Regions from separate parts of the Lawsonibacter asaccharolyticus genome, predicted to be linked through region 2. Evidence: riboswitches for the same ligand, from Rfam matches in the RefSeq annotation. Region 2 holds a riboswitch; each other region holds the start of a gene.
What was found. A riboswitch is a leader RNA that binds a small molecule or an ion and turns the genes downstream of it on or off. The one in region 2 is predicted to bind thiamine pyrophosphate.
Positions count from the first base shown of each region.

Region 1 (10,284 bases), 760 kb from region 2:
GGGTGAAGCCCATCACTGGGATCTCTCCGCCGGCCTCCACATAGTGGCGGATACAGGAGGAGCCCTTCTCCTCGTTGCACCCCACCAGCAGGCGCACCCGGCGGTGCAGGGGGGCGCCGCTGTCCCGCACCGCTTTCAGGGCGTACAGGGCCGCCGCCGCGGGCCCTTTGTCGTCGATGACCCCCCGGCCGTAGATCCGCCCCCCCGCCCAGGTACAGTCATAGGGGGGGTAGTGCCACCCGTCTCCGGCGGGGACCACATCCAGATGGCACAGGACAGCCACCATCTCCTCCCCCTCCCCGTACTCACACCAGCCGCAGTGGCCGTCCACGTCCCGGGTCTGGAAGCCCATCTCCGACGCCCTGGACAGGAACCAGTCCAGCGCCCGCCGGCACTCCGCCCCATAGGGGGCCCGCCCCGTCCCGGGGACCGAGACGCTGGGGATGCGGACCAGCTCTCTCAGATCCCGGAGCAGGGCCTCCTCTTCTTTTTGGATCAATTCATCAAAATTCATCCCTTTTCTCCCCTTTCCCACTCATTTTTCTCCAGACAGCGGGAGATGGCCCAGGCTACTCCCTCCTCCTGGTTGGAGGGGGCGGTCCGCCGGGCCGCCTCCCGCACCGCTGCCGGGGCATTGCCCATGGCGATGGGCAGCCCCGCCGCCCGGAGCATAGACAGGTCGTTGTCGCTGTCCCCCACGGCGGCGGTCTCCCCCAGGGGGACGCCGTACAGCAGTGCGATCAGGGCCATGGCCCGCCCCTTGTCCACCCGGTCGGGCACCAGCTCAAAGTCGTGGTCATTGGAGGCAGTCAGCTGCACCCCGGGCAGCGCGCCCAGCTCCTCCAGGGGGTAGCGGGCCTGGTTCCAGTCCCCGTGCACCTTGGTCAGCGGCAGCCCCCTCTCCTCCAGATAGGCCCGCGGGTCCTCCGCCACCACGGCGGCGGAGTGGAAGATGGGGAAGGGGTAGGTCCGGGAAAGGGATTCCTTGGAAAAGGGGTCCACCACGATCTCCTCCCCGGCAAAGATCATCAGCTCGATCTCCCGGCCCAGGCACAGCTCCAGCGCCCGGCGGCCCGACTCCTCCGGCATGTCCCAGCGGCGCAGGGTCTCCCCCCGGACACCGTCCACCACGGCGGCGCCCCCCAGGCAGGAGAGCAGCGCATCGCAGCCCGCCTCCCCGGCGAACCAAACCGCCTCCTGGATCGGGCGTCCCGTATTCAGCACCACCCGCACCCCCGCCGCCCGGGCCCGGGCGATGGCATCCTTGGACGCCTGGGTGATCCGGCCCGCCGGGTCCAGCAGGGTCCCGTCCAGGTCCAGCGCGATCAGTCGTATCATGGGCATCTTCTCCTTGAGCAATTATAGGAACAGGCTCCCCACCTGGTAGACCAGCAGAGAGGCCACATATGCCACCCCCAGCTGCCACCCGATGGAAAACAGGGTCCACTTCGTGCTGTTCATCTCCTTGGCCAGCGTAGACACCGCCGCCACGCAGGGGACGTACAGCAGGATGAACACCAGCATAGAGAAGGCAGACAGGGGGGTGAACCCCGTCATGGCCGCCGCCACCTGGGCGCCGGTGGCAGTGAGCGGGAAAGCGTAGAACATGGACAGGGAGCTGACCACCATCTCCTTGGCGATCAGGCCGGTGAGCAGAGCCACCGCCGCCTGCCAGAAGCCGAAGCCCAGGGGCTTGAAAATGGGGGCGATGACGCTGCCCAGGGCACCCAGCATGCTGTCCGCCTCGTTCTCCACCATATGCAGGGAGAAGTCAAAGGACTGGAGCAGCCAGAGCAGGATGCTCATCAGCAGGATCAGGGTGCCCGCCTTGATGAGGAAGCCCTTCACCTTCTGCCACACATGGGTGAGCATGTTGTGCAGGGAGGGCAGGCGGTAAGGGGGCAGCTCCAGCACAAAGGGGGCGGGCTCCCCGGCGAAGAGGGTATGCTTGAACAGCAGGCCGGACAGGATGCCCGCCGCCATGCCGATGACATACAGGCCGAAGACCACCAGCCCGGCCCAGGGTCCAAAGAAAGCTGAGGAGAGCAGCCCGTACACCGGCAGCTTGGCGGAGCAGCTCATAAAGGGCACCAGCAGGATGGTCATCCGCCGGTCCTTCTCGTTCTCCATGGTCCGGGCACCCATGATGGCGGGCACCGAGCAGCCGAAGCCCATGAGCATGGGAATGAACGCCTTCCCGCTCAGGCCGAAGCGCCGCAGCAGGCGGTCCATGATGAAGGCCGCTCGGGACATATAGCCGATGTCCTCCAGAAAGGACAGGAAGAAGAACAGCAGAGCGATCTGGGGCAGGAAGGAGAGCACGCCCCCCACGCCGGCAATGATGCCCTCACAGATCAGGCTCACCAGTACCTGGGACACCCCCGCCCCCAGCAGAGTCTCCTCCAGCGCGGCGGAGCATGTGTCGATGCCCGCCGCCACCAGATTGGACAGCCAGGAGCCGAAGGGGCCAAAGGTGATGACGAACATCACCAGCATGGCGCACAGGAACAGGGGCAGGGCCAGATATTTCCCCGTCACCACCTTGTCCACCTTCTCGCTGAGGGTCAGCTCCCCCGGCTTCTGCCCCTTGGTCACTGAGGCGGCTACCACCCGCTCGATGTACTGGTAGCGGCTGTCCGCCACCAGGGTCTCCCGGTCACCCAGGTCACTGGCGCTTTCGTATTCCGCCACCACCCGGTCCAGCTGCTCCTGCACCGGCTCAGGCAGGGCCAGTGCCCGCTCCACCAGCTCGTCCCCCTCCAGCAGCTTGATGGAGGCCCAGTGGGCGGGCAGGCCGGCGGCATAGGCGTAGTCGTGGAGCAGCTCCCCCATCCGGTGGTGGATGTCGTGGGTAAAGGCGTCATACAGGTCGTCGGGCTCTACGGTGCAGCCCAGGTGCATCTGCCGGTGGGCGGTGTGGAGCAGTTCCTCCAGCCCCTCCCCGGTGCGGGCGGTGATGGGGACCACTGGGATGCCCAGCTCCTTGGACAGCCGCTCCACATCAATCTGGTCCCCCCGTTTGGCCACCTCGTCCATAAAGTTCAGGGCCAGCACCGTGGGCCGCTCCAGCTCCAGCAGCTGGACGGTAAGGTACAGGTTGCGCTCCAGGTTGGTGGCATCCACGATGTCGATGATGCAGTCAGGGGCCTCCCCGATGATGAAATCCCGGGCGACGATCTCCTCCATGGAGTAGGGAGACAGGGAGTAGATGCCCGGCAGGTCCACGATGGTCAGGGTCTTGTCGCCCAGACGGGCGGTGCCCTCCTTCTTCTCCACCGTCACTCCGGGCCAGTTGCCCACATACTGGTTCGAGCCGGTCAAGGCGTTGAAGAGGGTGGTCTTGCCGCAGTTGGGGTTGCCCGCCAAAGCCACCCGCATGGGCCGGGTGTCGTGGGCAGTGGGGTCATAGCTCCCCCCGTGCTCCTGGAGCTCGTGCTCGTGGTCCCGCAATTGGCGGCGGGCGGTCTCCGGGTCGGTCACGTGCCGGGTCATGGCACCCCGGGCGGTCCCGCCCCGCTCCGTCCTCCTGGGCTGTCCCATCCGGATCTGGGCCGCGTCCGCCCGGCGCAGGGACATCTCATACCCCCGCAGGCTCACTTCCAGGGGGTCGCCCAGAGGGGCGATCTTGGTCACCTTCACCACAGTCCCGGGAGTCAGCCCCATGTCCACCAGGCGGCGCTTCACCGCCCCGGACTGGTTGCCCACCGACAGGATCATCCCGCTCTCTCCGGGGGTCAGGTCATACAGGGTCCGCTCCCCCGATCCACTGTGTTCTGACACAGGTCTCACTTCCTCACGATAATGATCTCTCACACTGGACCTAATTGTAGCCGACTTTTCCCCTCTTTTCAAGGGCAAGTCCCGCCTGGAGAATTCATAATTTATACAAATATTTTTTACACTCCATTCACCCTGCCGCCCCCGCCCCGGTCTATACTGTTCCCATCAGAACAGTTTCTTTTTGAACTATCGGAGGTGTGCCTATGCTCTCCCCCTTGGAGACCGCCCTGACCGGCCAGCCCTTCCGCCGCCTCTACTGCCGGATGCTGGACGAGCTGGCTCAGGAGTGGTCCCTCTCCCGCACCGAGGCAGAGGTGATGTTCCTGCTCTCCTGTGATAAAACCCTGGACACCGCCCGGGACATCTGCGAGACTCAGCTGCTGAAAAAATCCGCCGTCTCCCGGGCGGCGGAGGGTCTGGTGCGTCGGGGATGGCTGGAGGCGCTGCCCGACCCCCGGGACCGGCGGATCCAGCATCTCCGACTCCTGTCCCCTGCCCGGCCTTTCAGCGAAGAGGTCCGTCGGGCAGGAGAGGCGTTCTTCTGTCTGCTGCTCCAGGATGTCACCCTGGAGGAACAGCAGCAGATGGAGAAGATCGCTCAGAAGATAGAGCACAATGTGCGCACCGTACTCAGCCAGTCCGATTCGATTCCACACATTTTGATGAAAAAGGATGGGAAACCGCTATGAAAGAAGTGAAGCAGCCCTCTAAAAAGCCTCTGGTCTATTACTACCTGGTGGCTCTGCTCATTCTGATGGTGCTGAACTTGACCCTGTTCCCCGCCATGCTGGAGACCCCGGTCCAGGATGTGACTTACGATCAGTTCATGTCCATGACCTATGAGCAGAATGTGGGCCAGGTCCAAATCGAGGGGGATGAGATCACCTTTACCGACAAGACCAACGAAAAGGTCTACCGCACCACCGCCACCAACGACCCTGACCGGACCCAGCGCCTCTATGAGAATGGGGCCCAGTTCCAGGAGATCGACACCCAGCCCGGCCTGCTCACCTCCATCCTGGTGGGCTGGGTCCTGCCCCTGCTCCCCTTCCTGCTCATCGGCTGGTTCATCAACAGACGGATGAAAAAATCCATGGGCGGCGACGGCATGATGTTCGGCATGGGCGGCGGCTCTAATGCCAAGATGTATGTCCCCTCATCCACTGGAATCCGCTTTGCCGACGTGGCCGGCGAGGACGAGGCCAAGGAACTGCTCAGCGAGATCGTGGACTTCCTCCACGACCCGGAGAAGTACCGCCAGATCGGCGCCAAGCTGCCCAAAGGCGCCCTGCTGGTAGGCCCTCCGGGCACCGGCAAGACCCTGCTGGCCAAGGCGGTAGCCGGCGAGGCCAACGTGCCCTTCTTCTCCATTGCCGGCAGCGAGTTCGTGGAGATGTTCGTGGGCCGGGGTGCCGCCAAGGTGCGGGACCTGTTCAAGCAGGCCAATGACAAGGCCCCCTGCATCGTGTTCATCGACGAGATCGACACCATCGGCAAGAAGCGGGACGGCCAGATCGGCGGCAATGACGAGCGGGAGCAGACCCTGAACCAGCTGCTCACCGAGATGGACGGCTTTGACGGCTCCAAGGGCGTGGTGGTGCTGGCCGCCACCAACCGCCCAGACAGCCTGGACCCCGCCCTGCTGCGCCCCGGCCGGTTCGACCGGCGCATCCCGGTGGAGCTGCCCGACCTTCAGGGCCGCATCGATATCCTGAAGGTCCACGCCAAGCAGATCCGTCTGGCGGAGGACGTGGACTTCGAACCCATTGCCAAGACCGCTGCCGGGGCCTCCGGCGCAGAGCTGGCCAACATCGTCAACGAGGCCGCTCTGAGGGCGGTGCGGGCAGGCCGCCCCTACGCCACTCAGGAGGACTTGCAGGAGAGCGTGGAGGTGGTCATCGCAGGATACCAGAAGAAGAGCCGGGTGCTCTCCGACCAGGAGAAGAAGATCGTGGCCTACCACGAGACGGGCCACGCCCTGGTAGCCGCCCTCCAGACCCACTCCGCCCCGGTGCAGAAGATCACCATCATTCCCCGCACCTCCGGCGCGCTGGGCTATACTCTCCAGGTGGACGACGGCGACCATTTCCTCATGTCTAAGGATGAGCTGCTGAACAAGATCGCCACCTATACCGGCGGCCGGGCCGCCGAAGAGCTGGTCTTCCACTCCATCACCACCGGGGCCTCCAACGACATCGAGCAGGCCACCAAGCTGGCCCGGTCCATGATCTCCCGCTTCGGTATGAGCGACGAGTTCGGCTTCGTGGCCTTTGAGACGGTGAGCAACCAGTACCTGGGCGGGGATGCTGCCCTGGCCTGCTCCCCGGGGACCCAGGCCCGCATCGACCGGAAGGTGACGGAGATGGTGGACACCCAGTACCAGAAGGCCATGGACCTGCTGAAAACCAACGAGGAAAAGCTCCACCAGCTGGCCCAGTACCTCTATGAGCACGAGACCATCACCGGGCGGGAGTTCATGGAGATCCTAGAGGGACAGCGGGAGGTCTGACAGACGGCCTTCTCCTTCCCTCCAGGGTCCGCCGCGCCAGGGTCCGAAAATTTTTCTTGACAAACCGGGCCTCCGGGCCCATAATACAGTTGCAAAAGACAGGGGAGCCTGCGGCAGCGGGCTGAGAGGAAGCTGAGCGCTTCGACCCTTCACCTGATGTGGGTCATGCCACCGTAGGGAGTCATGCTGGCCGTGACCAGACGGGGTGCCCACCGGGCACCCCGTCTTTTGATCCTTTCCGAAGGGAGCGTGAGGAGACACATCGGCGCCCCGGCCTGGCCGGGAGCGGGCAGAGGGGGAGCGCCCTGTGCCCGGGCCGCATACAGCAGCGATGGGAAGCCGTGTTCCGGCGTGAGAGGGGGCCAGTAAGCCCCGACCGAACCCAGGGAGGACCCTGTCTGTCCTTCCGGGACCCGATTTGTGGCCCCTCGGGGCCGGAAAAAGGGGAGACGCTGTCTGCTTTTGTGTGTTTCCCCATCCATTTTGAAAGGAGCACTTTCCCATGAATCAGAGCAACACCAAAAAGCTGGCCATTGCCGGCATTCTGTGCGCCGTGGCGGTGGTGGGCAGCCTGTTCACTTTCCCCGTCCTGGCCAGCAAGTGCGCCCCCATCCAGCATATGGTCAACGTCCTGTGCGCTGTCCTGCTGGGCCCCTGGTACGGAGTCGGGGTGGCTTTCGGCGCCAGCCTGATCCGAAACCTGCTGGGGCTTGGCACGATCATGGCCTTCCCAGGCAGCATGTGCGGCGCCCTGCTGTGCGGACTGGTGTTCTGGAAGACTCGGAACCTCCCCGCCACCCTGGTGGGGGAGGTCTTCGGCACCGGCATCATCGGCGGCCTGGCCGCCTATCCCGTGGCCATTCTGTTTACCAGCGCAGACGCCGCCACGGTGGCTTTCTACGCCTACATCGTCCCCTTCCTCATCTCCACTGTGGCCGGTGCCATTCTGGCCGGCATCCTGGTTGCCGCCCTGGGGCGGACCGGGGCCCTGTCCTCCATGCGGACCGCCCTGGAGCGCTGAATCCCCACTTCTTTTCCCGGCCCGCAGAGCGGGCCGGTTTTTTTTGCTTTTTTGCCTCCTCCGGGGTATAATGGGACCAACGACGAGACAAGGGAGGTCTTTTCCCATGGACATCACCCCGGAACAGGTCCGCGCCCACCGGCTGCGGGCCCACCATCTGGACCGCCGGTATCCCGCCAGCCGGATACTGGAGGTTGCGGGGGCCTGCGGGCTCCAGAACTCCCCGCCCGGCGGGTGGGAGACTGCCCTCTTCCAGCGCCTGGAGGGCTGTTCCCTCCCCCTCCTCCGAGACGCCCTGTACCGGGACCGGGCCCTGCTCCAGGCCTGGAGCATCCGGGGCGTGCCCCTGGTCTTTCCCGCCGGGGAGAGCGGCGTCTTTCTCTCCCCCCTTCTGGCCCGGGAGGGGGAGTGTCCCTGGATCTACACCCGGGGGATCACCGCGGCCCTGGACTTTGTCGGCATGTCCTTCGACGAGGCCCACGCCCGGGTGCGGGAGGCCGCCCGCTGCCTGGACGGGACCACCGTCCGCAGCAAGGAGGCCCTGGACCAGCTGCTGGCTGACCGGGTCGGGGAGCAGCTCCCGCCGGAACAGCGGGCCCTGTGGGACTCCCCCTCCATGTACGGCCGCCCTGACAGGCAGACCGTGGGAGGCGCCGCTGTCTCCTTTCTCCTCCGCCCCTGCTCCTTTGCCTCTCTGGTGGTGTTCGGCCGCCGGGAGGAGAACAGTCCCACCTTTACCTCCTTCCGCCGCTGGCTGGGCCGGGAGCCCTCCCCCTGCCCTCAGGGGGAGGCGGAGCTGGTGCGGAGATTTCTCCACTGCTACGGCCCCGCCGCCCCCGCCGATCTCCAGGCCTGGCTGGGCAGCTCTCCCCAACAGGCGAAGCGGCTCTGGTCCGCCGCCGCAGAGGAGATGGAACCGGTCCGGGTGCTGGGCCGGACCCGCTGGGCCCTGATCCGGGACCGGGACAGCCTCACCGCTCCGCCGGAGCAGCCCGGCCGCCTGATCCTGCTGGGGCCCCACGACCCCTATCTGGACCTGCGGGACCGAGCCCTGGCCCTGGAGGACCCCGCCCGCCAGCGCCAGGTCTGGCGGACAGTCTCCAACCCCGGCGCCGTTCTGAAGGATGGGCGCGTGGCCGGCATCTGGACCGGAAAAGCGGTACAGGGACGACTAGAGTTCTCCCTGTCCCTGTGGGAGCCCCTCTCTCCTGGAGCGCGTCGGGCCCTGGAGCGTGAGGCGGGGGCCTACGCCGCCTTCCGGGGCCTGGAGCTGAGTTTCCTGCCCTAATCGCGGGGCCGCCTGATCCGCAAGCTGAGCAGCTGTGCCCTACGGGCGGTGCTAATCAGTTTACGAACAAGCCTCGCAAAGTTCGCGCCCGCAGGCGCGAATCCAGTTCTGATCTGTTTTCCCCGGCGACATGTGCGTCGGGGAAAACACCTCTCAGGCTGCAAGTGCGGGGTTTGTCCGCCTGCGGCGGACAAACCCTGCGCGCGGCAGACTACATCTTTCTCGAAAAAGTGGCCTTGCCACTTTTTCGACCCTCTCAGCGCCGCCCATCGGGCGGCGCTGCTGCTGTTCATTCCACTGTCTTCAGCGACTCCACCATATCCAGCTTTTTCAGCTTCCGGTGGGCCGCCAGATTGACCACCAGGGAGAAGACGGCGGTGAGTACCCCGGCGTAGAGATAGCTGGACAGGGCCAGTGTCCGCCCGAACATGAGCAGGTCGATCTCCACTGTCAGCACCAGCCACTGGTGGAGCAGCTTCCCCATCCCCATCCCCAGGGCCACGCCGAACACCGTGAGGATCACGTTCTCCCGGTAGATATAGGCGGACAGCTCGCCGTCGTAGAAGCCCAGCACCTTCAGGGTGGCCAGCTCCCGCATCCGCTCGGTGATGTTGATGTTGGTCAGGTTGTAGAGCACCACGAAGGCCAGGGCCGCGGCGCACACGATGATGAGGACCACGGCGTAGTCCACGCTCTCCAGACTGGAGGTGAATACCTCCCGGGTGGCCGCCACCTGGGACAGGGTGGTGACGCCGTCCAGCCCCACCAGCTCCGCGTCCAGGGCCTCCGCCCCTTCAGCGGGGTAGGCCGCCAGCACCTGGTTCTCCTCCGGCGGCTGGCCATACAGGGTCTGGTAGTAGGCGTCGGTCATGTAGACATAGTGCATGATATAGTGCTCCGTGACATCCGCCACCCGTACCTGGACCCGGCTGTCCCCGTCCAGAGTGAAGGTGTCCCCCGCCGACACCCCCAGCAGAGAGGCCAGCTTCTCCGTCAGGACCACTCCGTCGTCAGGCAGGAGCACCGGCACGCTGTCCGTCCGGTGGCGCAGGGAGACGAAGGGGGCCAGCGCCTCCTGGCTGGGCACCACCTCCACCGTGCAGTCCACCGTGTACCGCTCCGTCTCGGCGGAGGCCGTCTCCGAGCGGCTCACCAGCCATCCGCTCACCAGCTCGGACCGCTCCAGCGCCCCGGTCACCTCCGCCAGCTCGCCGGGGGTCACTCGGTCCACCAGCCCGATCTGGGCGGTATAGCGGTAGATCTCGTCGTACTGCCTGTCCATCACGTCGAAAATGGAGCCCCGCAGGCCGAAGGCGGTGACGATCAGAGCAGCGCAGCCGCCGATGCCCACCACCGTCATCCAGAAGCGGCGCTGATAGCGGAACAGGTTGCGCAGGGTGATCTTGTAGTTGAAGGACAGCCGCCGCCACAGGGGGGCGATCCGCTCCAGCAGGATGCGCTTGCCCATGGGGGGTGCCTTGGGCCGCATCAGCTCCGCCGGCACCGCTGCCAGGGTGGAGAAGCAGGCCGCCAGGGCGGAGAGGGTCACCGTCCCCACCGCGGCCCCGCAGGCCAGCAGGGAGGTAGCGGGGTAAAAGCCGTACTGGATCTCCCCCACTGTGTAGAGGATGGCCCAGGCGTTGCAGATGATCCAGGGCAGCAGGGTCAGCCCCACTGCCAGCCCCA
Region 1 is NZ_CP091870.1:2,985,438-2,995,721, forward strand. Features, by position in the region: gene pepV (dipeptidase PepV) at 1-514, opposite strand, end outside; gene L9O85_RS14490 (Cof-type HAD-IIB family hydrolase) at 511-1,338, opposite strand; gene feoB (ferrous iron transport protein B) at 1,360-3,780, opposite strand; gene L9O85_RS14500 (MarR family winged helix-turn-helix transcriptional regulator) at 3,984-4,469, shown strand; gene ftsH (ATP-dependent zinc metalloprotease FtsH) at 4,466-6,289, shown strand; TPP riboswitch at 6,380-6,486, shown strand; gene thiW (energy coupling factor transporter S component ThiW) at 6,792-7,310, shown strand; gene L9O85_RS14515 (winged helix DNA-binding domain-containing protein) at 7,417-8,598, shown strand; gene L9O85_RS14520 (ABC transporter permease) at 8,888-10,284, opposite strand, start outside.
Region 1: another riboswitch for thiamine pyrophosphate. It lies ahead of thiW (energy coupling factor transporter S component ThiW); the one in region 2 lies ahead of thiM (hydroxyethylthiazole kinase).

Region 2 (10,284 bases):
GTGCCCCTTCAGCACCAGCACACACCGGTGGTCCCGGGCAAAGTCCCGGGCCGCCGTCAGGGGGTCCTCCAGCGGCAGGGGCCGCCCGGTCAGCCGGGCGAACTCTCCGGCGTGGGGGGTCAGGATGGTGGGAGCCCTTCGTCCGTCCAGACTATCTATATGCCCGTCCAGCGCGTTTATGCCGTCGGCGTCCAGCACCACCGGCACCTTCAGGTCCTCCAGCAGGGAACGGACCAGCCGCTCCGTCCGGGGCGCCCGGCCCAGTCCCGGGCCGATGAGCACCCCTTCGCAGGACGACGCCCGCCTCAGGATATCCTCATACCGCGCCGGCAGGGGGAAGGGCATGGCCTCCAGACACTTCACCGCCGCGATGGGCCAGATCTCCTCCGGCACGCCCAGGGACACCAGGCCCGCCCCGCCGCGCACCGCGCCGGAGGCGGCCAGCACCGGGGCCCCGGTATAGCCCACGCTCCCTGCCAGGATCAGCACCCGCCCGTAGTCCCCCTTGTGGGAGTCCCGCTTTCTCCGGGGCAGGACCACATCCTCATATCCCATCACCCCCACCGGGAAGCGCATCTGTGCTCCGGGGCCGAAGATGAGCCTGTGGGGGATGCCGATGTCCGCTACTGTGACCAGTCCGGCACAAGAGGCCCCCTCCCCCAGATAGAGGCCGGGCTTTGCGCAGGTGAACGTGACGGTCCGGTCCGCGCGGACGGCCTCACCCAATACGGCGCCAGTGTCGGCGTGGACCCCGGAGGGGATGTCACAGGACACCACCCGCTTCAGCGGGGACCTTCCCTGCATCAATCGCACAGCCAGAAGGGCGTCCCCCTCCACAGGGCGGGAGAGCCCCACCCCGAACAGGGCGTCCACCAGGCAGCCGCACAGAGACAACCACAGCATCTGCCGGCGGTCCTCCGGCCGGAACTCCTCCAGCACGCCTCCAGCTTCTTCCAGCTTTTTCTCCATGGCCCGCTCGTCCGGCGTCATCTTCCTCCGGTCCCCCACCAGGAAGGCCCGGACCCGAAAGCCCATGCCCCGGAGGATGCGGGCGGCGGCCACGCCGTCCCCGCCGTTGTTGCCGGGGCCGCACAGCACCCCCACCCAGGGAGCGTGATTCTGATTTTTCTCCTCCGCAAGGGCCTGAAGGGCCTCCAGCTCCCGCCGGTCCTCCTCCGTCTCCGCCCCTGCTCCCAGGACCTTCACAGAGTCGGCTCCGCCGATGAAGTCCGGGCCGCCGCCCTCCAGCAGCCCCCGCACCTCCTCCGCCACCGCCTGGGCGGCCCGCTCCATCAGCCCCAGCGAGGAGACCCCATATTCTTCTATGGCCTGCCGGTCCAGTTCCTTCATCTGGGCGGCGCCAGCGATCTGATACACAGCCTATTCTCCCCTTTCCAGTGCCTCCGGGGCCAGTTCTGAGAGCGGAATCAGCCGGATCTGTCCCGCCGCCTCCGCCTTGGAGGGGTACACCCTGAGCCCTGGGGCTGGCTCCCACATCTCCCGGACCTCCTCCCCCGCCAGCAGGCGGCTGGAAAACCGGCCCATGTCCTCTGACACTCGGAAGGCAGTCCCCTCCGGGGTGACGCAGTACACACCCTCCCCCAGGGCCTCCGAGCGGCCGTACCAGCTGCCATCCCGGTCCCGGGCCGACAGCTCCAGGCCGGGGACCGCGAAGAACGGGAGTTCCGGGAGCTCCTCATCCTCAAAGAAAAAGAATACCCCAGCCCGCTCTGCCATCTCCTGATACTGGGGCACCTCCGCCCGAATCTCGGCCTGCTCCGTGCGGATCACTGCCCCGGCGGGAAGGATCCGCACCTTACTGCTGATGAGTCCCAGCGCACCGGACTGGTCCAGTTCCACCAGGTCAACATAAATGGTCCTCACGGCCCGCCCCCCTTTACAAAGGATTTTTCCGGTATTGTACCACATTCCGGCGGAAAAAGAAAGAGAGGACGTCTCCGTCCTCTCTCCCGTGGTCCGTTTATTTCAGAAAACCGTTGACGATCTGCTCCTCCGCCTCTTTCTCCGTCAGGCCCAGGGTCATCAGCTTGATGAGCTGCTCCCCGGCGATCTTGCCGATGGCGGCCTCGTGGACCAGGCTGGCATCCACGCAGTTGGCGGTGACCTCCGGGATGGCGGCCACCACGCCCTGGTCCATGATGATGGCGTCGCACTCCGAGTGGCCGTAGCACCGGGCATTTCCGTTGATGCGGGCCAGGAACACCTGCCTGGACTGGTCCTTAGCCACAGAACGGGAGATCACGTTGGTGTGGCAGTCCTCTCCGTCCAGGTCCACAGTGAAGTCGGACTTGGCCAGCTGCCTGCCGTGGGTCATCACCTTCTCCCTGATGATGAGGGTGGCGCGGGGCCCCAGCTTGGCGTTGGTGGTGCGCACAGTGGAGTCCACCCCCTTGATCTGGGTGGTCTCCATCTCCATGTAGCTGTCCTCGTCCATCTCCACTACGGTAGTGGGGTTCATGATGTTCTCCCCCCGGCCGTCCCCCTCGCCGTAGTGGCGCTCCACATAGCGCACCTTGGAGCGCTTGCCCACATGGAAGGTGTGGATGCCGGAGTGCTCCGAGTTCTGCACCCCGCAGTTGTGGATGCCGCAGCCGGCCACGATGGTCACGTCGCAGTCGTCTCCGATCAGGAAATCGTTATATACCGTCTCCGTCAGACCGCTCTCGCTCAGCACCACCGGGATGTGGACCGACTGGTTTTTGGTCCCCGGCTTGATGATGATGTCGATGCCGTCCTTGTCCTCCTTGGAGACGATGTCGATGCTGGCGGTAGTGTTTCGGGCCGCCGCCTTGCCGTTTGCCCGGATGTTATAGGCCCCCTCGGGCACCTCGTGGAGCCCGGCCACCTGCTCCAGCAGGCTTTTCTGGATCGCGTCCATCTCTCTGCTCCCTCCTTACCGCACTTTTTCCGACAGGGCGCTGCACACGCCCGGGACCTCTCCCAGCAGCTGGGGCAGCACCTCATCCCGGGTCCCCTGGGTCTGGATGCGCCCGTCGGCCAGCACGATGATCCGGTCCGCAATGTCCAGGATACGCTCCTGGTGAGATATGATGATAATAGAGCCGTTGATCTTCTCGTGCAGATGCTCAAACACCTGGATCAGATTGCTGAAGCTCCACAGGTCGATGCCCGCCTCCGGCTCGTCAAAGACAGACAGCTTGGTGCCCCGGGCCATGATCATGGCGATCTCGATACGCTTGAGCTCTCCGCCGGACAGAGATGCGTCCACCTCCCGGTCGATGTAGTCCTTGGCACACAGCCCCACCTCGGACAGATAGCCGCACGCCTCCGGCACCCCGATCTGCTTGCCCGAGGCCAGGGTGATCAGGTCCTTCACCGTCAGGCCCTTGAAGCGGACAGGCTGCTGGAAGGCAAAGCTGATCCCCTTCTGGGCCCGCTGGGTGATGTCCAGCCCGGTGATATCCTCCCCGTCCAGCAGGATGCGCCCCTGAGTGGGGGTCAGGATGCCCGCAATGACCTTGGCCAGAGTGGACTTTCCTCCGCCGTTGGGCCCTGTGATAGCCACGAACCGCTCGTCGATGGTCAGGCTGATGTCCCGCAGGATGTTCTTGCTGTCGCCGTCCTGCTCCACGCCATAGCTGATGTTTTGTAACTCTAACATGAGGTTCCTCCCGCGTACAGGCCCGGACCTGCTCCGACCGGGCTCCGCTTTCTTTCTATCAGTTTGCCCCGGGACTCCGCTCCTCAAACGGCGCTCAGCCCCTTCTCGCCAGGATCTGCCCCTATTCTAGCACGTTCTGCTCCAAATGTCTAACTGTATTTTTTCTGAAAACAGAAATTTTCCTATTATTTTAATGGGTAAAACAATGAAGCGGCCCGTCTCCGGCATTTCCCCCCGTATTTGTCAAGACCGCCCTCGTGAGAGGGCGGTCTTCCGCGCTGTTCAGCTGTTGGTCCGGGAATGAGCGCCCACCCTGGGGGGCGCCTCTCCCTCCTGCTCCCTTTTCTGATGGGAGACAATCCATCAGAGGATGTCGATATACTCCCCGCTGAGGGCCTTGTTCATGGAGCGCACAGCACAGAACTTGCCGCACATGGAGCAGGTGTCGTCATGCTCGGGGGAGCGGTCGTCCCGGATGGCCTTGGCAGTCTCCGGGTCCAGGGCACAGGCCCACTGGGCCTCCCAGTCCAGGGCCCGGCGGGCGTCGCCCATCTTGTCGTCGATGTCCCGGGCGCCCCGGATGCCCTTTGCGATATCGGCGGCGTGGGCAGCGATCCTGCTGGCAATGATGCCCTGCTTCACATCGTCCAGGTTGGGAAGCGCCAGGTGCTCGGCTGGGGTGACATAGCACAGGAAAGCAGCGCCGCTCATGGCGGCGATGGCCCCGCCGATGGCAGCGGTGATGTGGTCATAGCCAGGGGCGATGTCGGTGACCAGGGGGCCCAGCACATAGAAGGGGGCTCCCATGCAGATGGTCTGCTGCACCTTCATGTTGGCGGCGATCTGGTCCATGGGCACATGGCCGGGCCCCTCCACCATCACCTGCACGTCCTTCTCCCAGGCCCGTTTGGTCAGCTCGCCCAGGCGGACCAGTTCCTCGATCTGACATACATCGGTGGCGTCAGCCAGGCAGCCGGGGCGGCAGGCGTCGCCCAGGGAGATGGTCACATCGTACTCCCGGCAGATATCCAGGATCTCGTCGTAGAACTCATAGAAGGGATTCTCCTCCCCGGTCATGCACATCCATGCGAACACAAGGGAACCGCCCCGTGAGACGATGTTCATCTTCCGCTTGTGCTTGCGGATCTGATCTATGGTCTTGCGGGTGATGCCGCAGTGGAGGGTGACGAAGTCCACGCCGTCCTGGGCATGGAGGCGGACCACATCGATGAAGTCCTTGGCACTGAGGGTGGCCAGGTCCCGCTGGTAGTGGATGACGCTGTCATAGACAGGGACGGTGCCGATCATCACCGGGCACTCGGCAGTGAGCTTCTGGCGGAAGGGCTGGGTGTTGCCATGGCTGGACAGGTCCATGATGGCCTCGGCCCCCATATTCACCGCAGAGAGCACCTTCTGCATCTCCACGTCGTAGTCCTTGCAGTCCCGGGAGACTCCCAGGTTGACATTGATCTTGGTGCGGAGCATGGAGCCGATGCCCTCCGGGTCCAGGCATTTGTGCAGGCGGTTAGCAGGGATGGCCACCTTGCCGGCCGCGACGAGGGGCATCAGCTCCTCCACGGACATGTGCTCCTTTCGGGCGACAGTCTCCAGCTCCGGGGTCACGATCCCCCGGCGGGCGGCGTCCATCTGTGTGGTATAATTGCGTTCCATAAAGATCTTCTCCTTTATCTATTGATTCCTATTTCATGGATCTCGGTCATCAGGCGGACCGCCCCTCACCTTCCTCCGGCGGGGGACTGAAGGGACCGGATGCGGTCCAGGTCCAGCTCCGGGATGGAAAAGAGGTGGTCCAGGGGGCCGCTGCCCGCCCCCAGGTCAAGCATGGAGGACAGCGCCCCCGAGAGATAGATCTTCGCCCGCTCCACCGCCGTCTCCAGGTCGCAGCCCTTCGCCAGATTGGAGGCGATGGCACTGGAGAGCGTACAGCCTGTCCCGTGGGTGTTGGGGTTATGGATCCGGCGTCCGCAGAACCATTTGCAGCTCCCATCCTGCCACAGCAGGTCGTTGGCGTCGTTCAGGTCGTGCCCGCCCTTGCACAGCACAGCGCAGCCGTACCGCTCCCCGATCTCCCGGGCAGCCCGCTCCATGTCCTCCGAGCCGGAGATGGTGAGGCCCGACAGGACCTCCGCCTCTGGGATGTTGGGGGTGAGGACGGCGGCCAGGGGGAGCAGCTGGCTCTTCAGCGCCTCCACCGCTTCCTCCGAAATCAGGCGGGACCCGCTGGTAGCGATCATCACCGGGTCCACCACGATGTTCCGGGCCTGGTACTGCTTCAGCTTGTCCGCGATGACCTGGATCAGCCCGGTAGAGGACACCATCCCTGTCTTGACGGCATCGGGGAAGATGTCGGTAAAAATGCAGTCCAGCTGACTGGCCAGGAATTCCGGGGTGGACTCCAGGATGCCGTAGACGCCGGTGGTATTCTGGGCCGTCAGAGCGGTGACCGCGCTCATGGCGTAGACGCCGTTGGCAGTCATGGTCTTGATGTCGGCCTGGATCCCGGCGCCTCCGCTGGAATCGCTCCCAGCGATCGTCAATGCTGTTTTCATCAGAAAACTCCTTTCTCCGCATTGAAGTTTTGTTCCGCGACACCAGGTGGTGCCCCCGAGGTGCCGCGTCGTCGGAGCAAAGTACGCTCTGTTCGGGACAGCCTGACGGCCATCCCTCACTGCGCTCCCTTCCTCCTCTCCGGGCCGCACCCGCTCCGCTGGGCTGCGCCCCGGCTGGGCGGCCTTACGGCTGCCCCCATTTTTGCTGTGTTCGGGACGGTCTGACGGCCATCCCTCACTGTGCTCCTCTGCCCCTCCTCTCCGGGCCGCACCCGCTCCATTCCCGGCTCAGCCCCGCTCCAATGCTGCCAGGAAATCCGGGGAGTCCAGCCGGGGAAGATACCAGTCGCAGAGGCACCGCAGTGCCTCCTGATCCTCCTCGGCGGAGGGGTCATACACCCCCGCCACCAGAAAGCCCGCCCGTTTGGCGCTGCGTGCGGCATGGAGGGCATCCTCAAAGACCACCGTGCGCTCCGGCGCGCTGCCCAGGCTGCGGGCAGCAGCCCGATAGAGGTCCGGTCCGGTCTTAGGCCCGTACTGAAGGGAACTGAAGGCGAACAGGAAGTGCTTCCACAGCCCCAGACGGACCATGGCGTCCCGTGCCTGAAAGGCCTCGCTGGCGGTGGCGATGCCGCAGGGGACCCCCAGGGCTCCCAGCCGCTCCAGCAGTGTGTCCGCCCCCGTCTTCATGGGGACCCTGTCCCGGTATTCCCCTGTCACCAGGGCGTTCACCCCTTCCATCACCTGTTCGGGCGTACAGGGGAGGCAAAATGTATCCACCATGTACTCCGAGGCTTCCCGCCGCCCCATCTCCCGGATGTCCCGGGCCAGGTCCTCCGGCGGCTTTCCTCCAAACTTCCGGACCAGAGCCTTGGGCGCCTCGTTCCAGATGTACATGGAGTCGGTGAGGGTCCCGTCCAGATCGAAGATGGCCCCCTCGATCCTCATGGGCCCACCACCCGCTCCACCTGGGCCCGGAGGGAGCGGGTGGCCGCTTCCACGTCGGGCTGGGCGTACAGGGCTGAGACCACCGCCACCCCGGCGATGCCGCTCCCCGCCAGCTCCGCCACATTGCCGGCTCCGATGCCCCCGATGGCCACCACAGGGATATCCACGGCGGCGCAGATGGCCTTCAGGGTGTCATAGCTCACTGGTCGGGTGTCCTGCTTGGTCCCGGTGGGGAACATGGCTCCTACCCCCAGGTAGTCGGCCCCCGCCGCCTGGGCGGCCAGGGCCTGCTCCACCGTGCGTGCGGACACGCCGATGAGTTTGTCTTCCCCCAGCAGGGCCCGGACTCGCCCCGCCTCCATATCGCTCTGGCCCACGTGGACGCCGTCCGCTCCTGCCGCCTGGGCCAGTTCCGCATCGTCGTTGAGGATCAGGGGCACGCCGTAGCGCCCGCACAGCTCCCGCAGTTCCAGGGCCTGGGCCAGAATGCTCCCACGGTCCATATGCTTCTCCCGCAGCTGGATCATGGTGGCGCCCCCCCGCAGGGATGCCTCTACCTGTTGGGCCAGGGTCCTGTCCCCCAGCCAGCTCCGGTCCGTTACGCCGTAGAGCAGCAAATCCTTTTTATCGCATCTCATAGTTGGCTCCTTTCTCCAGCGCCGCGCCGTCCATCCGGCACACAGCGTCAATGATCCGATCCCGATAGGTAGCGTTTCCGTCCTGAGGGGACATCCTCGCCCAGGCCAGCTCCCCCGCCACTCCCATGGCGCACACCGCGGCGGCGGCCGCCTCCAGGGGGCGCTCCGGGCTGGCGGCCAGGCAGGCCGCAGTCAGGGCGGACAGCTGACAGCCGGTACCGGTGACCAGCCCCATCTCCGGGCGGCCGTTGCGGATCACGACGCACTGCTCCCCGTCTGAGACCAGGTCAATGGCCCCGGTGACCGCCACTACGGTCCCGGTGCGGCGGGCGGTCCCTTTGGCGAAGGCCACCCCCCGCTCCAGTTCCGCTTCCGTCACTGCGTCCGCCCCGCCGGCGTCCACCCCCCGGGTGTGCTCCTGGCCGCCCGCCAGGGCCCGCAGCTCTGAGACATTGCCCCGCAGCACGGTAAAGGTGACACGGGCCATCAGCTCCTGGGCCGTGCGGAGACGCAGGGCGCTGGCCCCCACCCCTACCGGGTCCAGCACCACTGGGCGGCCCAGCTCCCCGGCCTTGACCCCGGCCCGCATCAGGCTGGGGATGGTGCGCCGGCTGGGTGTTCCCAAGTTGAGGCACAGTCCGGCGCACCGGGCCGTGATCTCCTCCACTTCCTCCGGCTCATCGGCCATGATGGGGCTGGCCCCGCAGGCCAGCAGGAGGTTTGCCACGTCGTTGGCCGTCACATAGTTGGTGATGCAGTGGATCAGCGGCCTCCGCTCCCGCACCCGGTCCAGGCAGGCTCCCAGCTCCATATCCCTCTCTCCTTTGTCCGCAGACAGCAAAAACCGCGGGGCACCCCACTTCGGGATATCCCCGCGGCCTAGTTCCGCAAGTATATTTCCCTACGTTGGCATTACCCAAATCAGGTCACAGGTCGGAGCGAACAGCTCCCTCTCAGCCCGTCATGCGAGCTCCCTTTTCGTCATTTTTCTCTGCTGTCGTTTTTTTATTATAAGCTCTGTGTCCCGTTCTGGCAAGAGCAGGAACTTGTTTTTTTCACATAGGTCGTTGCAAAAAATCACTGTTTGGAACAAATGTCTTATTTTGCTCCTGCTTGTTCCTGTTTCTCCCAGGCCGGCCCCGGGTGCGTAACAAGGCGTTCCTCCCGCCAAAGGGCACAAAATTTTTTGCTTTACTCCACCATGTTGTCCTGTCCTTTGCAAGGCAGTGGTCTCCGATCACCCGGTTTTTTTCAAACTGCCGGAGCCATCCCCTGGCAGTTCCCGGCGCAGAAGAGACGTGGAGGCCCTTGAGAAGCACCGGTCTCTGTGGTAAAATAGAGACGAGATGCAGGGACTCTGCCTGTACTGACCGTAAAGGAAACCACAGGTCTTTTTCACGCTCTGTTTTATAATATGGCCCTCTCTCCTTCACATTCTGTTTTTCCCCCAGAGCGATGTCTCCCTTTGCGGTCCCCGCCGGGGCATTCCGCAGCACCGGCGCTTCCCGCTTTCCGGATATCCGCCACAGAAAGGAGCAAACTATGACTGATGCTGAGCTGATCTCCACGGCCGTCTCCATGCAGGAGCGGGCCTATGTACCCTATTCTCATTTTCCCGTGGGCGCTGCCCTGTTGTGCAGTGACGGGGCGGTGTTCACCGGATGCAATGTGGAGAACGCCGCCTACGGCTCCACCCTCTGCGCCGAGCGCACGGCGCTGGTCAAGGCGGTGAGCGAGGGCCGCACCGGCGGCTTCACCGCTATCGCCATCGCCGGCCGGGGAAGCGACTTCTGCTGGCCCTGCGGTGCCTGCCGGCAGATGCTGTTTGAATTTGCTCCCCAGCTCCGGGTCCTGGCCGTCCGAGGGGACGGTGCCTTCCAGTCCGCCCCGCTCTCCACCCTGCTGCCCTGCGGCTTCGGGCCGGGCTCCCTTAATTTTTGAACCGACGGAATAAAAAGCTCTCTTTTGGCCAAACTACCTCCGGAATACCAATGCGAGGAGGTATGAACCATGATAATGGATAAGATCGCCCTGACTCTGCTGATCATCGGCGGCCTGAACTGGGGCAGCGTGGGTCTGTTTCGATTCGACCTGGTGGCCTTCGCCTGCGGCGGTTCCGGCAGTATGATCAGCCGCGTGATCTATACCCTGGTGGGTCTTTCCGCCGTGTGGTGCATCTCTCTGCTCTTCCGGGACAAGGACCCCGTGGAGGAGCGGAGCTGAGGCCAGTCCACCGTTCCATTCAGAACATGTGATATTCCAAACCGGCCGCCGGAAGTCCCGGCGGCCGGTATTTTACATTTTTACTCTCTGATTTTACCGCACTTTACGCAGATTTAACATATCCGCTGTTTCGCATTTTACATTTCTTTTTTATACTGAGCCCTGTACTCCAGATGAAACACAAAACGAATGCAATAAAGGAGAAGATCTTACATGAAAAAACTGACTTGCATGGGGCTGTCTCTGGCCCTGATGGCCGGCC
Region 2 is NZ_CP091870.1:2,228,046-2,238,329, forward strand. Features, by position in the region: gene L9O85_RS10650 (NAD(P)H-hydrate dehydratase) at 1-1,377, opposite strand, end outside; gene L9O85_RS10655 (hypothetical protein) at 1,381-1,884, opposite strand; gene L9O85_RS10660 (SufB/SufD family protein) at 1,982-2,899, opposite strand; gene L9O85_RS10665 (ABC transporter ATP-binding protein) at 2,915-3,643, opposite strand; gene thiC (phosphomethylpyrimidine synthase ThiC) at 4,007-5,314, opposite strand; gene thiD (bifunctional hydroxymethylpyrimidine kinase/phosphomethylpyrimidine kinase) at 5,380-6,213, opposite strand; gene L9O85_RS10680 (HAD family hydrolase) at 6,502-7,161, opposite strand; gene thiE (thiamine phosphate synthase) at 7,158-7,799, opposite strand; gene thiM (hydroxyethylthiazole kinase) at 7,786-8,610, opposite strand; TPP riboswitch at 8,681-8,786, opposite strand; gene cdd (cytidine deaminase) at 9,342-9,740, shown strand; gene L9O85_RS10700 (DUF378 domain-containing protein) at 9,810-10,022, shown strand; gene L9O85_RS10705 (phosphate ABC transporter substrate-binding protein) at 10,236-10,284, shown strand, end outside.

Region 3 (10,284 bases), 880 kb from region 2:
TCCAGGTGGAGTCGGGAGAGCGGGTCCAGACCATGATCCACACCCGGTCCATCGAGGACGACGGCCGCTTCCTCTTCATGGTCACCCGAAGCGGCACCGTGAAGCGCCTGCCCGCCAACACCCTGAAAAACCTGCGGAACAACGGAATCCGCGCCCTGCGCATGGATGAGGGGGACCAGCTGATCGCCGTGCGGGAGACCGATGGACAGCAGCGCATCCTCATCGCCACCCACGACGGCATGGCGGTGTGCTTTGACGAGAACGACGTGCGGCCTATGGGCCGGGAGGCCGTGGGCGTCCGGGGCATCCGCCTGCGGGAGGGCGACTACGTGGTGGGCGCCGCCCGGGCCAAGGCGGACCATGAGGTGCTGTCCATCACCGAGAAGGGCTATGGGAAGCGCACCCCCGTGGAGGAGTACCGGGTCACCAACCGTGGCGGCATCGGCATCAAGAACTATATGGTCACTGAGAAGACAGGGAGCGTGGTGGGCATCAAGGTGGTGGACGGCAGCGAGGACCTGCTGCTGGTCACCCAGAGCGGCATCCTGATCCGCACCCCTGTGGACAACATCCGCACCGCCGGCCGGGCTACCCAGGGCGTCATCGTCATGCGCTTCAAGGAGGAGGGGGACCAGGTCATCTCCCTTGCCCTCACCGACCGGGAGGAGACCGCCGGCACCCAGGAGACGGAGGAGGGAGACCCCGCCGGGGAGAGGGCGGAGGAGGCCCCCATTTTGGAAGAAAACCAGTCCGAAGAGGAATAACCAGAATATAAAATACAATTAGGATAGGAGGAGAGGGCATGAGCCGGAGAAGACGGGGACGGATCACCATCCAGAGCCAGCCTACCGGGGCCACCCGGGCAGTCCGCCGCATGGCAGGAGTGGTACAGGTCATTTTTGGCCTTGTCTTTGTGGTAGTGGCGGTCACCCAGATCATGCCGCTGTCGCCCCTCTTTTCCCTGCCTTTCCTGGCCATGGGCGCTCTGGCTGTGGTGATGGGGGTCCTGAGCGCCGTTGGGAAAAACGGACTGCCCCACCGGGTGGGCTATGACGTGGAGACCGGGATCGAAGAGGAGACCATCGCCGGTCTGATGGAGGATGTGGACAAAACGGACCGCCCCTCCGCCGGGACCCACGACCACATCCCTTCCACCGCCCTGGATGCGGGAGAGCGGCTGAAGCAGCTGGAGGATCTGAAAAAGGCCGGGCTCATCACCCAGGAGGAGTATCAGGAAAAGCGGCATGAGATTTTGAGCCGCCTGTGACGGAAAAAGGAGGACAATGCCATGAAACTGGCCAACGCGCTGTCCCTGCGCTCGGAGCTCCAGACCCGCATCCGGCAGCTGGAGAGCCGGCTGGACAACAACGCCCTGGTCCAGGAGGGGGAGTCTCCCGCAGAGGACCCCATGGAGCTGCTGAGAGAGCTGGAGGAGGACTATGCCCAGCTGGAGGAGCTCATTGCCCGGATCAACCGGACCAACAGCACCACAGAGGCGGGGGAGGGGAGGACCCTCTCTGACCTGCTGGCCCGCCGGGAGTGCATGACAGGCCGGCTGCGCATCCTGCGGGACTTCCTGAACAGCGCCAGCGCCGTGGTCAACCGCCGGACGGTGGGTGAGATCCGCATCAGGAGCGCGGTCAATGTGCGAGAGCTGCAGAAGCAGGTGGACCGGGACGCCAAGGCACTCCGGGAGCTGGACGAGACCATTCAGGAGAAAAACTGGACCACCGAGCTGGTGGAGCTGTAAAAAAGAGCTGCCGGGAGGGGGAAGAGCGCCCTCTCCCGGCACTTTGGCAGCGCGGAAGGCGGGCGTCAAGCTCTCAGTGCCGGAGCCATTGGGCACACAGATTTGGCAACGAGCGGGGCCATTCGTTGGGTTCGACTCCCAATTTATGATAATGCCCGGTACAGTTACAGGGGTATTATTACGATTTGTATTGATGACCGGACGCCGATTCCACGCGGGTGGGTTAGGGGATCAAAAAACCTTCTCCCCACAGGGGGGAAGATGGCACGGAAAAGCCGTGATGGATGAGAGGGAGAAGCGTAAGATGCACCCAGAGATCAAAGCCTTTTCCCAAAAACTCCGCAGAGAAGCCACGCCGGAGGAACGGCGGCTGTGGTATGAATTTTTAAAGCAGCATCCAGTCCAATTTCGCAGACAGGTCCCATTTGGACCATATATTTTGGACTTTTACTGTGCTCAGGCAAGGCTGGGGATCGAATTAGATGGAGCACAGCATTACGAAAAGGATGCACTTGAGTATGACCAGATGCGGTCCCATTTTTTGCAGACAAATTTTCAAATCGAAGTGCTGCGTTTTACGAATTTGGATGTAAAACAGAATTTTGAGGGGGTCTGCCTCACGATCCGCCGGGCGGTGGAACGGAGGTCCCCCTCATCCGCCCCCTCCGGGGGCACCTTCCCCCCTGTGGGGGGAAGGCTACACGGACAGGAGGCGAACATGAAAACAGTCACCATCTACACCGACGGGGCCTGCTCCGGCAATCCGGGCCCCGGCGGCTGGGGGGCCATCCTGATGTATGGCCCCCACAAAAAAGAGATGTCCGGGGGAGAGCCCCAGACCACCAACAACCGTATGGAGCTCACCGGCGTCATCACCGCGCTGGAGGCCCTCAATGAGCCCTGTGTGGTGGAGCTGTACTCCGACTCCAAGTACGTCATCGATGCCCTGGAAAAGGGCTGGGCCAAGGGATGGCGGGCCCGGGGCTGGGTGAAGGGGGACAAAAAGCCCGCCCTGAATCCGGACCTGTGGGCCCGCCTGCTGGACCTGTGCGACCGGCACCAGGTGAAGCTCCACTGGGTAAAGGGCCACGCCAGCAACCCATACAACAACCGCTGTGACGAGCTGGCGGTGGCGGAGAGCCGGAAATACAAATAAGACGGCCCCGTGCCGCCCCTTAGAACAGTTCAAAAACAGCCCTCTGGGATAAATTTTTATCCCAGAGGGCTGTTTTTATGGTTCCGGAATGGAGGGGTCTGCTTCATCCCACTCTTTTGATGCCTCCTTCTGCCCGGAGGCCCGGCATATCACGTTTTCCAGACCAGCCTGCGCCCGGAGCTGAAAAATTTCATCAGACAGGGCATGCATCTTCTGGATCATGGCGTTCTGGATCTGGACGATCTCCCCGAAGCGGATCAGACAGGTCTGCATGGAGGCGGTGATCTCTGTCTCCAGCTCATCCGCAAGGACGTCTATTTTTTTGATTTTTTCAAAATAATCTTCGTCTGTGATTGGCATAAAGCGACCTCCAAATTTCTTTTATACCAATTTAGTATAAATTTCAAAATACGCTTTTTGCATAATCTATGATAATGGCGAGGTGAGACCATGCCATTACGGATTCGGGATTTGCGGGAGGACAGCGACCTTTCACAGAAAGAGATTGCGAAGTTTTTACATGTCAGTCAAGCGACCTATTCCCGCTATGAAAATGGTGAACTTGAAATCTCCATTCCTACGTTGACCGCATTGGCGGATTTCTATCATACAAGTGTGGATTATTTACTGGGGCGGACGAATTGCAGAGATCCACACCCCAGATGAAAGGGCTCTGGTTTATTGTACAATATTGTGGTGTGTAAAATATTAGAATATACTGTTTCGGAATATAGTGTGTAAAAATCAACGTCTGCCCTCTTTTAGGCAGGCGTTATGATTTTATTTTTTCATCGTGATGGGCTCTACAAAATATGCGGTGGGCCAACATAAAGCCTTCCCCCCACAGGGGGGAAGGTGTCGCGGCGTATGCCGCGACGGATGAGGGGTCTTCTTACCCCTGTCTCCGTCTCAGTCATAGGATTTGTCGGGGGGATTCCGCCCTGCGGGGCGGCCTACTTTGCCCCCGGCGGCAAAGCAGGCAAAGCGCCGCCGGGTGACGCTCCCGGCGGGACCACGGCTCCACATGCGTTCCGCCTGAGTCCCGCAGTCCGCTTTCCCCCGGACCCCCGATACGGGAGACGCGGGCCTTTGGCATGGCGCCCGTGTCCGGCGCGGGTGGAGGACGACACCTATCCCCCCGTTTGTGCTGCCGCCGCGGGTGTGTTGAATTGGCGGGCATACCCCACGAGGGTATCGCGCCTGCCCTGGCAGAATAGGGGCGGCCGGTGGGAGACCAGCGGGCGCGCAAAGCGCGCCCGTCGTTTTCCACGAGCGGCCCTGGTCTTTACGTAGGGGCGGGTCTTGCCCCCGCCCGTTTTCATCCGAAGGATGCCCAAAAGGGGTTCCGCCCCGCAGGACAGAACCCCTCTGGGACAGGGACGGGGGTAGAAAGACCCCTCATCTGTCACGGCATATGCCGTGACACCTTCCCCCCTGTGGGGGGAAGGCTTTTCGGGCGGCTGGAAGCCGCCCCCTACGGGGTCCCCTTCGGTCTTTGCGTAGGGGTGCGCATTGTGCGCCCGCCGTTTTCCACGAGCGGCCCTGGTCTTTACGTAGGGACGGGTCTTGCCCCCGCCCGTTTTCATCCGAAGGATGCCCGAAAGGGGTTCCGCCCCGCAGGACAGAACCTCTCTGGGACAGGGACAGGGGTAGAAAGACCCCTCATCCGTCACGGCATATGCCGTGACACCTTCCCCCCTGTGGGGGGAAGGCTTTTCGGGCGGCTGGAAGCCGCCCCCTACGGGGTCCCCTTCGGTCTTTGCGTAGGGGTGCGCATTGTGCGCCCGCCGTTTTCCACGAGCGGCCCTGGTCTTTACGTAGGGGCGGGTCTTGCCCCCGCCTGTTTTCATCCGAAGGATGCCCGAAAGGGGTTCCGCCCCGCAGGACAGAACCCCTCTGGGACAGGGACGGGGGTAGAAAGACCCCTCATCCGTCACGGCATATGCCGTGACACCTTCCCCCCTGTGGGGGGAAGGCTTTTCGGGCGGCTGGAAGCCGCCCCTACGGGGACCCCTTCAGTCTTTGCGTAGGGGTGCGCATTGTGTGCCCGCCGTTTTCCACGAGCGGCCCTGGTCTTTACGTAGGGGCGGGGCAAGCCCCGCCCGTTTTCATCCGAAGGATGCCCGAAAGGGGTTCCGCCCCGCAGGACAGAACCCCTCTGGGACAGGGACGGGGGTAGAAAGACCCCTCATCTGTCACGGCATATGCCGTGACACCTTCCCCCCTGTGGGGGGAAGGCTTTTCGGGCGGCTGGAAGCCGCCCCTACGGGGTCCCCTTCAGTCTTTGCGTAGGGGCGCGCATTGTGCGCCCGCCGTTTTCCACGAGCGGCCCTGGTCTTTACGTAGGGACGGGTCTTGCCCCTGCCCGTTTTCATCCGAAGGATGCCCGAAAGGGGTTCCGCCCCGCAGGACAGAACCCCTCTGGGACAGGGACGGGGGTAGAAAGACCCCTCATCCGTCACGGCATATGCCGTGACACCTTCCCCCCTGTGGGGGGAAGGCTTTTCGGGCGGCTGGAAGCCGCCCCTACGGGGTCCCCTTCGGTCTTTGCGTAGGGGCGCGCAAAGCGCGCCCGCCGTTTCACATCGACCATTCCACAGGGCCCACCGGCCTCCTGTGGAAAATTTTCTAGGGTCAGAAGAGAGCCCGGAAAAACCCTGTGGTTTTCCCGGGCCCTGTTTTTGATATCCTTTGCTCACACCTGGGTCCAGACGTTCCCGTCCTCCTGGCTCTTCAGGCAGGCCTCGATAAATTTCAGCCCCTGGATGCCGTCATCGATATCGGAGTAGGGGAAGGGCCGCTCATCTTTGCCCTCCTTCCGGGACAGCAGATGGGAACAGTAACCCCGGTAGAAGTTGGCGAACAGGGAGTGGAAGGCCTCCGGCATCCCCTTGGGGAGGCGGCAGGACTTCCGGGCCTGGGGATCACAGTAGTCATAATTGGCCGACCAGATCTGGGTGGGCTGTCCGGCGATGTCCACCCGGAGCTCCATGAAATCGTGGGCGTTCCACTCCATGCCCCCTTTGTCGCCGTAGATGCGCACCTTCATGCAGCAGCTCTTGCCCACCATGGCGAAGGAGGTCCAAAAGATGCCCGCTGCCCCGTTGTCGTAGTCGATGAGCACCTGGGCATCGCTCTCCACCGGCACATAATCCGGGATGGAGCGCAGGCGGGCCAGCACCCGCACGGGCTTGAGGCCGGTGACCTTGCTGATGAGATACTCCACATGGGTGCCGATGTCCGCGATCACTCCAGAGGGGCCGCAGATGGCCGGATCGACCCGCCAGGTCAGGCCGTCCTTTCCCCGGAGGGCAGTGTTCAGCCCCACCCATTCCTGGGGATACTCGGCGGCGATGGTGTGGATCTTTCCCAGCACCCCGTCAGCGATCATCTTTTTGGCCTGCTCCAGAATGGCGTAGTGGGCATAACTGTAAGACACGCCGAACAGAAGATCTTTTTCCTGGGCCAGGGCCTTCAGCTCCTCCGACTCCCGGCTGGTGAAGGTGACGGGTTTGTCGCAGACAATGTGGAAGCCGTGGGCAATGATGTCCTTGACGATCTCGTAGTGGGTGTTGTTGGGGGTGGCCACCACCACAAAGTCCAGCCGGTCCTCCCCGGTGCGCTTGGCTTCCTCCTCCAGCATGGTGTGGTAGTCGGGATAGATGCGGCCGGGCTCCACCCCCCATTTCTCTCCGGCCTCCAGATTTTTATCCCAGTGGCGGGAGAAACAGCCCGCCTTCAGTTCGGCCAGGTCGTCGAACTGGGCCCCGATGCGGTGGATATCTCCGATCAGGGCGCCGTTCCCGCCCCCGACCATTGCGAATTGCAGCTTTTTCATAGAGAGACCTCCTGACGGATTGTGTAAAGTGTACAAGAAATCGTCTTCAGGATACCACGCAGGGCGGCAGGTGTCTAATAGTATCCAGTCATGGACCCATTCAAAGGGCACATACAAGAGGGGAGTGGATAGAGAAAAGAGCACGCTTGACAAGGCCCGTCCCTTTGGGATACAATAACTTTGACCGCAGACAATCGAACACAGGGGCGCTGGGAGCTATTCCCGGCTGAGATGGAAGCGAATCGCAGCTCCAGTCCCTTGACCTGATCCGGGTAATGCCGGCGTAGGGAGTGAACGATCCATATGTCGTCCTCTTCATACCGCACGCACCCGTTCGGATGTGCTGCGGTATCTTGATTTCAGGAGGAAACGACGATGAACCGACATTCCCGCTCTACCCGCGCCCTTGTGGAGGCCGCGCTGATGATCGCGCTGGCCACCATCCTGGGCTACTTCCGGCTGTACCGCTTTCCCCAGGGGGGGTCTGTGGACTTTGCCATGGTGCCCATCCTGATCTACTGCCTGCGCTGGGGCCCGGCCTGGAGCCTGAGCTGCTGCTTTGTCAACGGTGTGCTCCAGTTCTTCCTGGGCGGAGGAATCGCTCTATCCTGGCAGTCCATGCTGCTGGACTATGTGGTGGCTTATACGCTGGTGTTCCTCTGCGGCTTTGCCGCGGGGAAGAAGCTGGGCTGGCTGTGGGGCACCATCCTGGCCGGGCTGGGACGGTGGGTATCTCTCACCCTGTCCGGCGGCCTGCTGTGGTATATGTATATGCCGGAGGAATTTTTGGGACTGCCCATGGTGGACCCCTGGGTCTACTCCATGATCTTTAACGGCGTGCTGATCGTTCTCGTGACTGTGGTCAACCTGATCGTTCTGGGGATCTTTCAGTCCGTCCCCGCTCTGCGGCAGAAGCTGCTGACGAAACAGAATTGAGGTTTTTTCTTTGGGAAAATTCGACGGTGTCCTGCTGGTCAGTGATTTTGACGACACGCTGTATGACAGCCACTGTCAGGTGCCCCGGCGGAATTTGGAGGCCCTGGACCGCTTCCTCGCCCAGGGGGGGCGTTTTACCGTGGCCACCGGCCGCGCCCACCGGACCTTCGCTCCCTATGTCCATCTGGCCCCCGTCAATGCCCCGGTGGTCCTCTCCAACGGGTCGGCCATCTATGACTTCCAAAAAGACGAATTTCTGGTGCAGACCTATCTGTCTCCCAGTGCGCCTCAGGACTTGGATGGGGTGATGGAGGCATTTCCACAGCTGGGGATGGAGGCCTACCACGGGGAGGATATCTATGTGTTCCGACCCAACTGGATCACAGACCTGCACATGAAAAAGGTGGGCACCGACTACACCGTCTGTCCCATTCGGGAGATGCCTACGCCCTGGACCAAAGCCATCCTCCAGCAGGACCACGGGGTGCTGAAGGAGGTGCAGAGCTGGCTTCTGGACCACTTCCCCCGCCGGTATGAGGCTATTTTTTCCAACCACGTGTACCTGGAGATCACCGACCATGGGTGCAACAAGGGGGGAATGGTGGCCCGGCTGGCCCAGATGCTGGGGATCGCCCGAGAAAATATCTACTGCGTGGGAGACAACCAGAACGACATCCCCATGATGGCACTGTCCGCCGTCCCCTTTGCCCCTGCCAACTGTGCCCAGGAGGTGAAGGACTGGGGAGCCCATATCCTGTGTCACTGCGACGACGGCGTGATCGGGGATATCGTGGAGATCCTGGAGCAGCGATATTAAAAATATTGGAAAGAGAAAGATCCACCGCCAAAAAATGGCGGTGGATCTTTTGTAACGAAATGGGGGAGATGCCGTCTTATCTGTGGAAAGGGAGGTGAGGGCGTGATCGATTTTGAAGAAGTTTACCGGGACTATCTGGAGGACGTCTACCGATTTTCTCTGGCCCTGTGCCGGGACCCGGTACTGGCGGAGGAGCTGACCCAGGAGACCTTTTTCCGGGCGCTGGAGCATATCGGCCAGTTCCGGGGGGAGTGTACCCTGCGGGTCTGGCTGTGCCAGATCGCCAAGCACGCCTGGCTGACCCACTGCCGCAGGCAGAGAAGGCGGGAGCCGGAGCCGGAGCTCCGGGAGGAGGGGCCGGAGGAGCGGCTGGCGGAGAAGGAGACTGCCATGGAAGTCCACCAGGTACTCCACAGCCTGCCCGAGCCCTATCGGGAGGTCTTTGCCCTGCGGGTGCTGGGGGAGCTGTCCTTCCGGGAGATAGGAGCACTGTTCCATAAGACGGAGAGCTGGGCCCGGGTCACTTTTCACCGGGCCAGACTAAAAATCAAGGAGGCATTATGATGAATCAGCCCTGTCCCATGATCCAGGATCTGCTGCCCCTGTACGTGGACCAAATCTGCAGCCAGGAGAGCCGCCGGGCGGTGGAGGAGCATGTGGAGAACTGTCCCCTCTGCCGTGCCCGGCTGGAGGAGCTGCGCCGGGAAGACCCGCTGCCCCCGCCAGAGCAGGACCGGGAGCAGTCGAAGGCCCGGGTGCTGGCCGGGGTAAAAAGGCAGCTGAGAAGGAAAAAGCTGTGTTTCTCCGCTCGGGTGCTGGCCGGTGCGGCAGCCCTGGGCGTGGCGGTCTGGCTGTTGGTCTTTCGCTTCCAGACACCCATCCCCTATTCACAGGATATCCGCATCCAAGAGGTGGAGCCGGCTTTCCACATGAAATATCTGGGCCGGGATTACGCCGGCCTGGAGGTCCTGTTCCGGGTGACGGAGGAGGGCGGGGAGACCATCCGAAGGGTCTATCTCTGCTATACCGGCAGCCTGTGGACCCGGTATCTCTCTCCCGGCTCCCCATACCACGAAAGTGTGGGGATCAACAACGGCATCGTTCTGGACACCAGACACGGGACGGTGATCCCCCTCCCCTTCGACGGCGGGGCGGATCAGGTCTGGTATCTGGCCGGGGACCTGGAGGAACTGGAGGATCTGGACGAGGCCTCCTTCCAGGCGCAGGCCGGAGACGCGGTGCTGCTCTGGGAGAGGCAGGGGTGACACAAGAGGGCCGGGGTCAGGGGAGAAGAGAGAGAAGGGCCTCCCCCTCCGCCCGGGTCAGGGTATCCTGGGGATGAAAGGCGCCGTTTTGAGTGTCCAGGCCGCCGGCGGATACCGCCCATTGGGCGGCGTCCAGCGCCCAGGAGGCGATGGAGCCGGCGTCCGTCAGCTCGGCGGTGCCGGAGGGGGCCATCCCCAGGAGCCGGGCGGTCTGCCAGACCATGGCAGCTCCCTCCTGGCGGGTGACCGGACGGGAGGCTTGGAACATGGCCTCCCCGGTGCCGGAGGCCACCCCCGAGGAGAGAGCCCAGCAGACGCCCGGGGCATACCAGGCACAGGGGAGCAGATCAGACAGACTCTGCATGGGGGCCTGAGTGTCCAGGCCGGCCTGTTCCGCAGCCTGCCGGAGCAGCTCGGTCAGCCGGCCCCGGCTGAGCGGGGCATCGGGCCGCTCCTGGGGCTGGAAGGGCTCTGTGCGGGCGCACAGGGCGTCCACCAAGGTATCCTGGCCCGCCAGGTAGT
Region 3 is NZ_CP091870.1:3,108,901-3,119,184, reverse strand. Features, by position in the region: gene gyrA (DNA gyrase subunit A) at 1-764, shown strand, start outside; gene L9O85_RS15075 (SHOCT domain-containing protein) at 803-1,267, shown strand; gene L9O85_RS15070 (DIP1984 family protein) at 1,289-1,750, shown strand; partial or broken gene L9O85_RS15140 (endonuclease domain-containing protein) at 1,644-2,327, shown strand; gene rnhA (ribonuclease HI) at 2,469-2,906, shown strand; gene L9O85_RS15055 (hypothetical protein) at 2,982-3,266, opposite strand; gene L9O85_RS15050 (helix-turn-helix domain-containing protein) at 3,357-3,572, shown strand; gene L9O85_RS15045 (Gfo/Idh/MocA family protein) at 5,602-6,744, opposite strand; TPP riboswitch at 6,937-7,051, shown strand; gene L9O85_RS15040 (energy-coupled thiamine transporter ThiT) at 7,120-7,680, shown strand; gene L9O85_RS15035 (HAD-IIB family hydrolase) at 7,691-8,497, shown strand; gene L9O85_RS15030 (RNA polymerase sigma factor) at 8,600-9,061, shown strand; gene L9O85_RS15025 (anti-sigma factor family protein) at 9,058-9,762, shown strand; gene L9O85_RS15020 (S-layer homology domain-containing protein) at 9,779-10,284, opposite strand, start outside.
Region 3: another riboswitch for thiamine pyrophosphate. It lies ahead of L9O85_RS15040 (energy-coupled thiamine transporter ThiT); the one in region 2 lies ahead of thiM (hydroxyethylthiazole kinase).